DNA from 3 places in the Dysgonomonas sp. genome. Region 1 is predicted to be linked to each of the others. Evidence: riboswitches for the same ligand, from Rfam matches in the RefSeq annotation. Region 1 holds a riboswitch; each other region holds the start of a gene.

Region 1 (4,748 bases):
CTTGAAACGTTCGAGTGCATCTATAATCCCTACCATTGGAGTGACATTTGAATTCTAAAAATTAGTAAGATTAATTCATTTTAAAAGATTTATCTTTGTAATATAAAATAGCCTTCTCTTTGCATTGATATGTATTGTGCAACATTCACTCATATTTTAGATTATCTATTTTACATATATAAAGATAAATGTTTTATAAAAAAATTATTCCAATAAAGGCTCTACAAGATTACATCCAATATTTTTGGATATTGGAGGACTTTAAGAATAATTCTAGTGATAAATGTTTTAAGATTATCCCGGATGGACTACCGGCATTAATATTCCAACAAGAACCAAACTTGTTTTTTGATAAAAAGGGACATGCGTTACCTCAATTGTATTTATATGGGCAATATTCTAAATATACGGAACATACAGTTAGTGGATACTTTAGCGTTATTGGCGTATATTTGCAACCAACAGCTTTAAAAACAATTTTTGGATTAGATGCTTTTGAGTTAAATCATCAAAATATTTCACTTGAAGACATTGTGAGGGATGCTATTCTTGAGCAACTTGTTAACGCAATTTCTTTAGAAGAAAAAATAAGCCTAATCTCTTCTTTCTTCCTTAAGCAAATAGAAAGAGTCAAAAATAATCATAAAAAGTTGGTGCATGCTTCGACATTATTACAAAATGGAAAAACTCTTAAAGAAATCCAATTAGAAATGAATTTGTCGGAGCGAACATTAGAAAGAATTATAAAACAGTCTGTTGGATTATCACCAAAGATATTTTCACGGATTATGCGTTTTCAAGACGGTTTAAATTGTTTGCGTCAGACAAATTTTGAAAATTTTACAGAACTTGCTTATCAATATGATTATTTTGATCAATCGCACTATAACAGAGAATTTAAAGAATTTACAGGAACTAATCCTAGAAACTTCATACTAAACTCAAAAGAGTATTTAGCTAACTTTCCTCAATGGCTTATCTAGAATTTGCTAGCGATGTATTCTTTCTACAATTCAATTTACGAGAACTATTGTATTTCTTTTTCTGAGAGTTGTCGGTTTTATCCAATTTCAAATAATACACTACCTATACTTTTGCATTACAAAAGAAATACCGCTTTGGTATTAGGATTGTTTATTTAAAGAAAAATTGAAATGAATAGTGATAAAATCAAAAGAGTCGTCAGATTAAATCCTGAAAATATTTCAAAGCCTGTTGGAAAATATTCACATGTGACTATAATTCCTAAAAATTCAACTCTATACACTTTCTCCGGACAGATTGGAACTGATAATTATGGAGTTATTCCTGATAGTATGAATGAACAGGTATACAATACTTTTAGGAATATTGAACAAATTCTGGAAAGTCAGAATTTAACTTCCGACGATGTTATAAAAGTCAATATCTGGGCTACAGAAGATATTGATTGGGATTTTTTTGACGCAAGATGGGGAAATTTATTTGGTACAATATACCCATCTATGACTATTGCTTATGTGAAGGCATTGGGTTTACCAGAGCTTAAAATTGAAGTTGAAATTTGGGCTTCAAAATAAAAAAATATTAATACCTTTGCAGTCAGATTTCGGTATTGCAATTTCAAAATCGTGAAGTTGTAATAAAAGGGAACCCGGTGTGAATCCGGGGCTGTACCTGCAGCTGTAATTTCTCATAAAATCGGTTGAAAATTCCATGCCACTGTTTCGAAAGAAATGGGAAGGCTTTTAACCGGAGGATAGCCAGAAGACCTGCCAGATCTGACAAATAAACACCAAGCTTCCAGGGATAGGAGTGGTTGTGCAATACATTTTGTATTCATTGCTATTTTATTAATTTTCAGGAAACTCGTTGTTTTATTTTATTAGTTTTTTACAATAATAAAATAAGATATGAGGCATTACATATTTTTGAAGGCAGTATTGGTATGCTGCGGAATATACGAACATACAAAATCCGTATCTCTAAACATATTTATTGTAACTACTACAGGTATTCAGTTGCTTACCTTTTGTTGAATTAAGCAGATTGCAACTATAATAATTAAAAATAAATATGTCTGATTTCGTTACATTTGTATCTCTTGGGCCAGGTGATGCCGAACTTATAAGCCTAAAAGCCTTAAAAGCTTTGCAACAAGCAGATATTATTCTCTGCCCCTCGACTGTTTCACCAGTCGGAAATATGTTATCTCGTAGCCGTGATATTTTATTGGAACTGAATATTAATGATTCTGTTATTTCTCTTTTTGATGTACCTATGAGTAAAGACCGATCGCAGGCTATACTCTGTTATAAGGAAGTTGCTGAGCTTATAGAAAAGCATTATGAGAAAAGATTAAAAATAGTTGTAGTAGCAGAAGGAGATGCAGGATTTTACTCTTCAACTCATTATATATCAGATAATCTTATATCAAAAAATATTCCAACAGAACGTATTGCCGGCATCCCGGCGTTTATTGCCTGTGCAGCTCTTGCCAATATCCATATAGCCAAACAAGAAGAAGAATTACATATCATTCCCGGGATAATATCATCTAATGATTTAAATAAAAGAATAGAAACCGGAAACTCTATCGTGATAATGAAACCTTCTCAATCGGAACAGGCTATAAAGCAGACAATATCTTTAATAGAAAAAACAAAAATACATTATTTTGAGAATGTAGGAATTAAAGAAAAAGAATTCTATACGCAGGATATACATGAAATAATAGATCGTAAATTTCCTTATTTCTCACTATTAATAATTACAAAAGAATAATCTGAATGAAGAAACTACTTTTTATCTTATTTACTCTGGTTATTGCATTTTCGGGCTGTAATCAAAATAAGAATGCAAAAACTATCGGAGAGCGGAACACTGCAGATTCTATGAATATTAAATATGCCAAAGGCTTCAAAGTGACTAGCTCCGAAAACTATAAATTAGTTGATATAACCGATCCATCCGGGGAGAGCGATATGCATTACAAATATGCTCTGGTCAATAGAGGGAGCAACAAAGAGGGCATACCTACTGATTATCAGATAATAGAAATACCTGTCCGCAGTGTAATTTGCATGACCACACTGCAACTATCAAACTTTATTAAGCTCAATGCATTGGATAAGGTTGTAGGGATAACTAGCACTCGCTTTCTTTTTAATGAACAGATGAATAGACAGCTCAAAGAAGGCAAGACCAGTAAAATTGGTATAGAAGGTGAATTTGATAATGAGGCAATTCTCGCCCTAAATCCGGATATTATACTTGTTTCACCATTCAAAAAAGGGGGATACGATGCGATTCGAAACCTGGATATACCATTAATTAGTTTTTTAGGATATAAAGAAAGTTCTCCTTTGGGACAGGCTGAATGGATTAAGTTCATTGCTATGCTATTAGGAATAGAAGAACAAGCCAATAAACAGTTTGACGATATAGAAAACAAGTATAATAAATTAAAAGCATTGTCTGCTTCTGTTTCGGAACGTCCCACAGTGTTGAGCGGTGAATTACATTCGGGTAACTGGTATGTAGTTGGAGGAAACAGCTATCTGGCACAACTATTCAGAGATGCAGGAGCCGATTATTTTATGAAAAATGATAACGAATCCGGAGGTTTTTATGTCGATTTCGAGACTGTTTATTCGCAGGGGGCAAATACTGATTACTGGCGGATGGTGAATAGCCACGATGGAACATTCACTTACGATGCTTTGAAACAAAGTGATGCTCGGTATGCAGATTTTAAAGCTTTTAAGGATAAAAAGCTTATATATTGTAATCTGCGAGAGAAACCTTTCTATGAAAATACTCCTGTAGAGCCCGAAGTTGTTTTAGCCGATTTGATAAAAATATTTCATCCGTCATTGTTACCCGAATATGTTCCTGTTTATTACGAATTACTTAAATAAATGAAACGTCCCCTGATAGTTTTTGCACTAATTTCTACCTCTATACTCGTTTTCTTCATTCTGAATCTGGTATTGGGCACAATTTCCATACCGGTAGGTTCAGTTTGGAATATTCTATTCGGAATAAAGGAAGAGTCTATAATCTGGGAGAATATTATCTGGAAATCTCGTTTTCCTCAAACTATTACAGCCTTAGTAGCTGGCGCCGGACTATCTATTAGTGGATTACAGATGCAGACACTATTTCGAAATCCATTAGCCGGACCTTCCGAACTTGGAATTAGCTCAGGTGCAAGTCTGGGTGTAGCTTTTATTATCCTACTTTCAGGTAGTGTCGGAGGAACAGCACTGATCAAGATGGGATTGTTTGGCGAGATAGCAATATCTATAGCGGCAGTAGCAGGTGCTTTGGCTATAATGATTATCATTATAACTATTTCTCGGTTTGTAAGAGGAAACGTTATCCTGCTTATTATCGGGGTTATGATAGGGTATATTGCAACAGCTATCATTGGTGTACTGAAATTCTTTAGTAACGATGAAGATGTAAGAGCTTATGTAATCTGGGGGTTGGGTAGTTTTTCTAAAGTTTCAGGTAATCAAGTGTATACTTTTGTGGGCATTATGATTGTATTAATACCTCTTTCATTCCTATTGATAAAGACTCTCAATCTGATGCTTTTAGGCGACGGTTATGCACGTAACCTTGGATTGAATGTAAAACGAGCCCGGCTCTATGTTATTGTTTGTTCGTGCATCATTACTGCTATTGTAACAGCTTACTGCGGGCCTATCGTTTTTTTGGGGCTGGCTGTACCTCACTTATGCAGAACTATTTTTGTTTCATCC
Region 2 (4,748 bases), on a different contig from region 1:
GATTGGAATTGGTGTAATATTCACGATCGGTGATGCCCTTGATTAGCCCAAAGTCTTTTTTATCACGACGGGTAAAGCGTCCGGCCAGACCTTCGGCAGGAGTTGCAAGTACACTGTAATTATGCTGATATTTTTCTGAGAATTCATTTACCCGATCTTTCATATAAGTTACTATCTCCAATCCGAGTTTTTGAGCTTGCTCATCTTCTCCATGATGCTTACCTACAAGTGCAACAAGAGCTTCGGCAAGTCCTATAAAACCAATGCCCAATGTGCCCTGATTAATAACCTTCTCTATCGTGTTCTCATCTTTTACTTGCTCGCATCCTTCCCATAATACAGACATTAGTAATGGAAATTGTTTGGGAGCGGCAGTTTTCTGAAATTCGAAACGACGATGCAATTGTAATCCTGTTAAGTCGAGTATCTGGTTTAGTTTGCTGTAGAAGCAATCTATTCTTTCATTTTCATTTTCTATATTTCTGCATTCTAAGGCAATGCGTACAAGATTGATAGTGGAGAAAGAGAGATTTCCCCGTCCAATAGAAGTTTTCTTTCCAAAACGATTTTCGAATACCCGTGTCCGACAACCCATTGTAGCTACTTCGTGTTCAAATCGGCGAGGATCGTCTGCTTTCCAGTCTTCATGTTGGTTGAATGTCGCATCCAGATTCAAGAAGTTAGGGAAGAAACGGCGGGCACTTACCTTGCTTGCTAATATATAAAGGTCATAGTTTTTGTCATCCGGCAAATAGTTTACGCCTCGTTTCTTTTTCCATATTTGTATAGGGAAAATAGCAGTTACGCCACTTCCTACACCCTCGTATGTGCTGTGGAGTAATTCGCGAATAATACAGCGCCCTTCAGCGGAGGTGTCCGTTCCGTAATTGACCGAACTGAATACGACCTGATTTCCTCCACGAGAATGGATTGTGTTCATGTTGTGAATAAAGGCCTCCATCGATTGGTGAACTCTGCTCACTGTTCTGTTTATAGCATGCTGTATAATTCGTTTGTCTCCTGCTAAATCTTTGACGGAACAAGGGATATAATCTTCTATTTCAGTTTCGTACAAATGTTTGTATTCTATTCCTGTAGCTTGTTCGAGAACTTTTATTTCTTCAATAAAACTCTTACGTACAAATGGAGCTAAATAAAAATCGAAAGCAGGAATAGCCTGTCCTCCATGCATCTCATTTTGTGCTGTTTCCAGAGAGATGCAACCTAGCATACTGGCTGTCTCGATGCGTTTTGCGGGACGAGATTCTCCATGTCCTGCAAAAAAACCGTTTTGTAATATTTTATCTAAAGGATGTTGTACGCAAGTAAGGCTTTTGGTTGGATAGTAATCTTTGTCGTGTATATGCAGATAGTTGAGACGAACAGCTTCTTTTACCTCCGGTAATAATAAATAATCATCCACAAATGGTTTGGTGGTTTCGCTAGCAAACTTCATCATCATACCGGCAGGAGTATCGGCATTCATGTTTGCATTTTCGCGCGTGATATCGTTCGATTTAGTATCTATAATTTCCAGAAACATGTCTCGCGTTTTTGCTTTGCGAGCAATGCTGCGTTTGTCACGATAGGCGATGTATTTTTTTGCCACCTCTTTGCGCGGGCTTTTCATCAACTCCATTTCTACCATGTCTTGTATTTGCTCCACTGTCATCTGCTCATTTCCCTGACAGGATACATAGTCTGTAATGCGTCTGATTAAAGTGGAATCTTCTCCTTGTTCGGTGTGTAGCATGGCTTTGCGAACTGCCGCCATGATTTTTTCCTCATTAAAACCGACGATACGTCCGTCTCTTTTTACAACTGTCTGAATCATATTCGTTATCGTTTATACTTTTATTGTATCAATTAAAATATAACTGACAGGAGCAGGGAAGTACACAGACTTATTTGGAGTTAATATGTTGTATAATTCTGCTGCTTTTCTCCCGAAAGCTAGAATGTATATACGGCAGGTCTTCTGACTTATTTCGCAGTTGGTAACCTTCCCATCAGTATTCGTTGACAGTGGTGTGAGAGTCCAACTACCTTTCTGAAATTTACAGCTACGGGGATAGTTCAGGTCTTTCACCTGATTCCCTTTTCATCCGATTATATTCGGAACCGTATATGTTAACAAAGTTATATGATTTTACTTAATAAAAGACTTGATTGGATATTTTATTTAAGTATTTTCTGATTTAAATTTTCTCTGTTTGTTGTTAATTAGCTTCTTATGAGTTTGTTGTAATTTTATTATTGTTGAAAAGTTTTCTAAAAATAAAATTTTATATTCTTATTGATGATCTTTTTTTGTTTTTGTAATGAAAAATGTTTTATGAATAATCTATATATCAGACCTTAAGTCCATAACTTCGGAAAATATTTTCAGCCTTCTCTATTTCCGACTGTTCGGGAGGTTCAATGTCTTTAAGCTTGTAGTCTTCACCTAATTGCTCCCATTTATGCAACCCCATTTGATGAAAAGGTAGAATATCTACTCGCTGTACATTTTTATATACAGAAACTTGTTTTGCCCAGTCATTTAGGTCTTTTTCATCGTCGGTGAAGCCCGGAACGAGCACATATCTTAGCCATGCAGGTTTTTCAATTTCTGTGAGGTACTGCATGAAGCGAAGTGTTGGCTCCAGTGGTTTTGCTGTGAGGTTTTTATATTTATCAGGGTTGATTTGTTTAATGTCTAGCAGTACAAGATCTGTGTACTCTAAAACCTCTTTTACCTTATCATTTAATATATATCCTGATGTGTCTATAGCTGTATGTAAACCTTCATTTTTACACATCTTGAATAGTTCAATAATAAACTGGGGTTGTAGCAGGGGTTCTCCTCCCGAAATGGTTATGCCCCCATTGCGTATGAAGTTTTTTACCTTCTTTACTTCTTCAAAAGCCTCTTCCGGAGCTAGTTCGTACTTCTTATCGTTCATATTCCATGTGTCTGGGTTATGGCAATAGAGGCAACGAAGAGGGCAGCCTTGCATAAAAAATACAAATCTTATACCCGGGCCGTCTTTAGTTCCAAAAGATTCGAAAGAATGAATTAAACCTTTCATTATTTATTTTCTTCCAGCTAAGTGAAGTTGCCCCAAAAGTGTTTTTTTTGTTTTGGAGCAACTTTTTATTTATTAACGGAGTATCAGAATGATGTAGTAATTGTTCTGTTTATAACATCCAATTGCTGCTCTTTTGTAAGTTTTACGAAATTAACAGCATAACCTGATACACGTATTGTCAACTGAGGATATTTTTCAGGATGTTCCATCGCGTCGATAAGTAGATTCCTGTCAAATACATTAACGTTGAGATGGTGACCTGTTTGTAAGAAGTAGCCATCAAGAAGTCCGCTGAGGTTTTGAGCTTCTTCTTTTCTGTTTTTACCCAATGTGTTTGGTGTGATAGCGAAAGTATATGAAATACCGTCATTTGCATGAGCAAACGGAAGCTTCGCTACAGATGAAAGTGATGCTACAGCTCCTCTGGTATCACGCCCATGCATAGGGTTGGCTCCCGGAGCAAAAGGTGTTCCTCCACGTCGTCCGTCAGGGGTGTTTCCTGTTTTCTTTCCGTAAACAACATTTGAAGTGATGGTCAATACCGACTGTGTAGGTATCGCATCTTTATACATCTTACGTTTACGGATTTTGCTCATGAACTTTTCTACTATTTCCACAGCAAACCTGTCGGTCTTGTCGTCGTTGTTTCCAAACGGAACGTAATCTTTCTCTATAATATAGTCGACTGCGTCACCTTCTTCATTTCTTACGATGCGTACTTTTCCGTACTTGATGGCAGCAAAAGAGTCAGCGATAATGGACAAACCCGAAACGCCGAATGCTTGTGTCCGAACGATATCAACATCATGCAAAGCCATTTCTAAAGCTTCGTATGAATATTTATCGTGCATATAATGGATGATATTTAATGCCTTTACGTAAGTTTCGGCAACCCAATCCAAGGTGCGGTCAAATTTCTCCCAAACTTCTTCAAAGTCAAGATACTCTCCTGATACCTTTTCTACCCAATGTTTTGGTAATACTTGAGCTTTGGTTATTTCGTCTTTACCTCCGTTGATTGTATATAGTAGAGCCTTTGGTAGGTTTGCTCTAGCTCCGAAGAATTGCATCTGGTGTCCTATTCGCATGGGCGATACACAGCATGCGATACCGTAATCATCGCCTAGTTGAGGGCGCATCAGGTCGTCATTCTCGTACTGAAGTGATGAAGTATCGATAGAAACCTTGGCGCAATAATGCTTCCAGCTTTCAGGTAAACGGTCGCTCCATAATATTGTTAGATTAGGTTCGGGTGCAGGCCCTAGGTTGTATAGTGTATGAAGCATACGGTAGCTATTTTTCGTAACCATCGACTTTCCGTTATTTGTCATACCTCCGATCGATTCGGTTACCCATACCGGATCTCCCGAAAATAGTTCATTATATTCATTTGTGCGAAGATAACGGACTATGCGCAACTTCATTACAAAATGATCAATAAGCTCTTGTGCGTCTACCTCGCTTATTAAGCCTGCTTGTAAATCTCTTTCAATATATATATCGAGGAAAGTAGTTACACGTCCGAGGCTCATCGCTGCACCGTTTTGGTCTTTAATAGCACCCAGGTATCCAAAGTATGTCCATTGGATAGCTTCTTGGGCTGTATTCGCCGGTTGAGAAATGTCAAACCCGTACGAAGCAGCCATACGTTTCAAGGCTAGTAATGCTTCTATTTGC
Region 3 (4,748 bases), on a different contig from region 1:
TTGCGCTTAGCCATAGATCGGGTTGAGAATAAGCTTTACCAATCTGCGCATACACACGAGAAATTATAGTACGAGATGTAAATGACATATAGATGTCTGTATTAGGAAAGGCTGCCTGATAATCTTTTATAATTTGATCATAAGTAGCTTGAGGCTGTTCGTAAGTACTACCGAAAGAGCAAAGGAGTAAGGCTGTTTCGTTCTTTTTATTGATTACAACAGCATTTCTATCGTCTTTCTCATCCTCGTTATCATTTGAACAAGCGCTGAAAAATCCTATAGAAAGGATCATGGAAAATGTTAGAAGATTCTTTAAGAATTTGTTCATAATAAATAGTTTTAAAATAATTATTTGTTTGGATTTTGAAATTTTACGATAATAGAAGTGTAGAAATTCCGACCGGGGGACGTTGTCCCTCTATTATGTCCGAAAGGACTCCGATCGACATAATTGAATATGTTATCTACTCCGATATTGATATCTAATTTTATTTTTTTAGAATCAAGAAAAGAATGCGATGTGTTGACTCTCCAAATCTGATAGCCCATTGTATCTCCGTCTGTTGTATAATAGCGTTTTGATTGGTAACGTCCATTCAGACTAAGTCCTAATTTATATTTCTGCCACGGTTTAAACCATGAAATACGAATGTTTGCATTATGTCGTGAAGTGCCGTTTATATATACATATTTCATGTAATCGTTTGCCGTTTCATCATCTGTACGTTGACCTTTAGCATCCAGATAACTATACCCCCCTCCTATTTTTATATTCATTGGCAATTCGGCGTCAAAAGTGAAATCCATACCATAAATCCGCCCTTTTGCCAGATTAACGTATTTCATGGTTTCCTCCACCAACTGTAGTTTGTCTTCATAAGAAGTTTCTATTGTCTGAAGAGAAATCATATTCCTTATATTATTATGATAGGCGGTTACACTTGCATTAAAACGAGGTAAATGATATTCGATATTTAATGCATAATAATCCGACTTTTGAGCTTTTAGATTGATATTTCCATAATAAGCTTTGTATTTACTCATTATGGTAGCATAATAGTGATAATACAACTCCTTTATAGTGGGAGCCTTAAACCCATTAGAATATGTTCCTCGAAAATTAAAGTTATGAAACTTGTACAAAGCCGAAACTTTAGGTGTGAATGTTTGGCCAAATTCCCAGTGTTGTCCGAATCGGATTCCTGCTGTTATATTAAATCGATCTGTCACATTCCATTCATCCTGAGCATATGCCGATACAGAGTAAGCTGCAGCTTTATTTCCTTCAAGACGATAAGGTGATACCAGCCGATCCCCAATATATTCGATTCCTGTGTTTAATGTATTTTGTTCATCTAGGTAAAATACACCTTTCAAATTACCCAATACACGCCGTTGGGATGTTTGAAGGATGCGATCTCCTGAATAGTAAACAATACGGTCTCCGTTCTCATCAAAATAGTCTGTGTATTCACGACTTGTATAGTCATAAAAATAATCGTATTTGTCAAATGATAAGTCAAATGTAAGGTAATCTTTATTTTGCATATTGTATTTTCCTCCTGTACTATAGGACTGATTCCTATAATAAAAGTCATACAACCGCCACTGAGGAATACCCGTAGGACGATAAGTCCATTTTTCATAAAAAGAAGCACTCGTATTTAATGTGAGTTTATCAGATACCTGATACGATAAATCTTGTGAAATAGTATAATCCGTAGAGCGATTTACTGTTTTTGTAACACTGTTTTCATAGAGTTTGCCTCTATACCATTCTTGAGTTGTATTCTGCCAACCATCAGTATGACTCAAAGAAAATGAAGTATTCGAACTCCACCTTTTATGCTTTAATGCAAAAATATTACTTTGATCTAGATCTCCATATTTGCCTATGCGGGAAGTATTAGAAATACTGAGTTTATCTTTGTTCTTTTTAGTTATGAAATTTATAACACCACCGATTGCATCTGAACCATATAATGAAGAAACTGCTCCTTTTACAATCTCGATCCTCTCAATATTGTTCATATTGATACGGCTTAAATCGTTTTGCCCGCCAATGTCTCCATTTAGCCTTTTTCCGTCTATAAGAATAAGTATGTAATCATTCTTCAGACCATTGAGTTGAATATTACTCCCCATGTCACTCCGGTTAAAAGTAATAGAAGAAGACAAGCCTCCCAATACATCCTCAATATCACGCCCCGCATATTCCTTTAAAGCTCCTCCTGAAATCACTTCAGTTTGTACAGGCGCATCTTTAATGTAATGTTCAGTACCAGTACCGGTAACAACAACTTCTTTTAGAGAAACAAATTTTACAACATGCCGAGTCGTATCGGCAATTTGTGCAATTAGCAATTGACAGCAAAGAAATACAGCTGTCAATAATAAATAATACCTCATATCTTATTTTATAATTCTTTAAAAATTAATAAAATAAAACATCGAGTTTCCTGAAAATTAATAAAATAGCAATGTATACATAAAGTATCCACAACCACTCCTATCCCTGGAAGCTTGGTGTTTATTTGTCTTTTGGCAGGTCTTCTGGCTCTCCTCCGGTTAAAAGCCTTCCCATTCTAGCAAAAAGAACAGTGGCATAGAATATTAACCGATATAACGCGAGGAATTACAGCTGCAGGTACAGCCCCGGATTTTCACCGAGTTCCCTTTCATCAGGATATGAAATATACTGATTACCAAATCTGGCACAAATGTAAATAAATGTTTTTTAATGAAAAAAGAAAATAATGATTGTATTTTATTCTCGGTTTAGAAATTTTAATGCTTCAAAATAACGGTTATTGAATTATTTGCTTCATTTGGGTTATATTTTCCTTTTCCAATATTAACAAATGGAATCTTTTAATTCTTTTATTTTTATATAATTTCTGCTTAAAAGATAAATTGATTGGACTATATTTACCTTTCGAATTAAAAGAAGATGAATAGTCCAAAAAGATGAACTTAAAACTATTACATACCAAATTAAACAGATCTGGCGATAAGGCCATTTATATACAGATAGCTGATTTGATAATAGAATCGATTAAGAGTGGCGTACTGAAGGCTGGAGAAACAATGCCTAGTACGCGGCATATGGCTGCTGAATTATCAGTTAATCGCAATACAGTTGTTCTGGCATTTGATATCCTTATTAATGAGGGTTGGATTATCTCAGAGGAAAGAAAGAAAACTTATGTATCAAATAAAATACAGATATAATCGCGAAAATGAAAAATACAGTTTTTCAAAATAAAAAGTACAAAAAAAAGCAAATCACATCTAAATAATATAGACATGATTTGCACAAAGATAATTATTAAAATAGCATTCAAACGCTAATTAAACAGTAAATAAATAGATTGCAGTTACAACACTACCAAAAAAAGTAGATAACAATTCGTATAAATCAAATTGAGACTTTTTTATGTACTTATCATATAATTCCTTAATTAAACCAATGCAAAACCCAATCATCAAAGCATAAAACCAAGTTGGCGCAATACAAGCTATCCAACCTCCAGCTAGGAAATGAAGTACATTATCTATACCTACCTTATTTAAAATTGTTATTTGTAAATCTTTCATTATTCTATCTTTTATCAACGTTAATAAATAGCATACAATCAGGTATCGTAATTGGTGACGCTGATGTGTTTGTGATAAAAACTTCTACGTTATTATTACTTGGCACATTACCAGCTATAGACAGATTTGCAATCCCGATGCTTAATGATGCTTTTACAAAGTCTCCCAATGAAGTATTAGTCACAGCCTGTACTATCCTCTTTGTTGCTCCCGCTGCAAGTGTACTAGTTGGTAGCGCATAATTAAGAAATGGTTTAGGGAGGTTGTTAGACAAAGACATATTTGGAGGCGTAACCCCGACTGAAACAGCCGATGTAGTAGAGTTATTATCCGCAAATAAGAAATAACCTAAATCCTGTCCATTTATAAACCTACATAAAGCCTCACTTTGTAGCGTTGTATTACCTTTTACAAATACGTTTCTTATGAAACCAGTTGTTGATACAGCATTCTTGTAAGCCATAAGGAAAACGAAATTATTAGATGACTCGATAATGTCATTTTTTTGAATCAAAATATTCTCTATACCCTTTTCGTTATCAAAAGTCATATACAGATCGGCTAACCTGAGACGGCTCTCCCCATTAACAGCTAGATTATCGGGATTGCTAATTTTATTAACCTTGAAACCCTCTATATTAACATTTTTGCATTGTTGAATTATTTGCACAATGACAGGGTATTTATGGTCGCAAACTTCGGCGTTTCTAAATGTAAAATTCTCAGGTGTAATGCCTACGTCCACTGATTGATATATTCTATACGCTGGGCAACGACAGCCTATAAATGTATCAGTATTTGTAATAAAATTTGAAAGAGCATATATTTTATATATAGTTTCTAACTGGTTTTCGCTACCAATCTCCGACTGGTCGAAAGTATTATAACCGCAATTAACACGATATCCATAAAGAGAGCTATTGATATTTGATTTATCATGAACTCCACCCTCTCTACCCTCTATTCGTCTTACTGTATTTCTGAAAAAATCGAGTGAACCAAAAGACCAATACAATACCGTTGCAGCTTCTGACGTGTTAAGATGGTATATGTAATTATCATTCATCGTTATTTTTTCAATAGCTGACGCCTGCAAAACACGTGCGTAAGTCGATTTATCTGTTAATGCAGTATTAATACCATTTATATAA

Evidence for each region. A riboswitch is a leader RNA that binds a small molecule or an ion and turns the genes downstream of it on or off. The one in region 1 is predicted to bind cobalamin.
Region 2: linked by a shared signal. The riboswitch ahead of PKC55_RS16070 (anaerobic ribonucleoside triphosphate reductase) and the one ahead of PKC55_RS11020 (precorrin-2 C(20)-methyltransferase) in region 1 are both predicted to bind cobalamin.
Region 3: linked by a shared signal. The riboswitch ahead of PKC55_RS07370 (TonB-dependent receptor plug domain-containing protein) and the one ahead of PKC55_RS11020 (precorrin-2 C(20)-methyltransferase) in region 1 are both predicted to bind cobalamin.

Annotation. Positions count from the first base shown of each region.
Region 1 is NZ_DAOKYH010000008.1:60,465-65,212, reverse strand. It holds gene PKC55_RS11035 (TonB-dependent receptor) at 1-58, shown strand, start outside; gene PKC55_RS11030 (DUF6597 domain-containing transcriptional factor) at 189-983, shown strand; gene PKC55_RS11025 (RidA family protein) at 1,155-1,559, shown strand; cobalamin riboswitch at 1,572-1,773, shown strand; gene PKC55_RS11020 (precorrin-2 C(20)-methyltransferase) at 2,056-2,763, shown strand; gene PKC55_RS11015 (ABC transporter substrate-binding protein) at 2,769-3,899, shown strand; gene PKC55_RS11010 (iron chelate uptake ABC transporter family permease subunit) at 3,900-4,748, shown strand, end outside.
Region 2 is NZ_DAOKYH010000021.1:8,006-12,753, forward strand. It holds gene PKC55_RS16070 (anaerobic ribonucleoside triphosphate reductase) at 1-1,834, opposite strand, end outside; cobalamin riboswitch at 1,952-2,141, opposite strand; gene pflA (pyruvate formate-lyase-activating protein) at 2,352-3,071, opposite strand; gene pflB (formate C-acetyltransferase) at 3,155-4,748, opposite strand, start outside.
Region 3 is NZ_DAOKYH010000004.1:136,048-140,795, forward strand. It holds gene PKC55_RS07365 (sirohydrochlorin cobaltochelatase) at 1-328, opposite strand, end outside; gene PKC55_RS07370 (TonB-dependent receptor plug domain-containing protein) at 349-2,409, opposite strand; cobalamin riboswitch at 2,527-2,725, opposite strand; gene PKC55_RS07375 (GntR family transcriptional regulator) at 2,968-3,231, shown strand; gene PKC55_RS07380 (hypothetical protein) at 3,352-3,597, opposite strand; gene PKC55_RS07385 (hypothetical protein) at 3,602-4,748, opposite strand, start outside.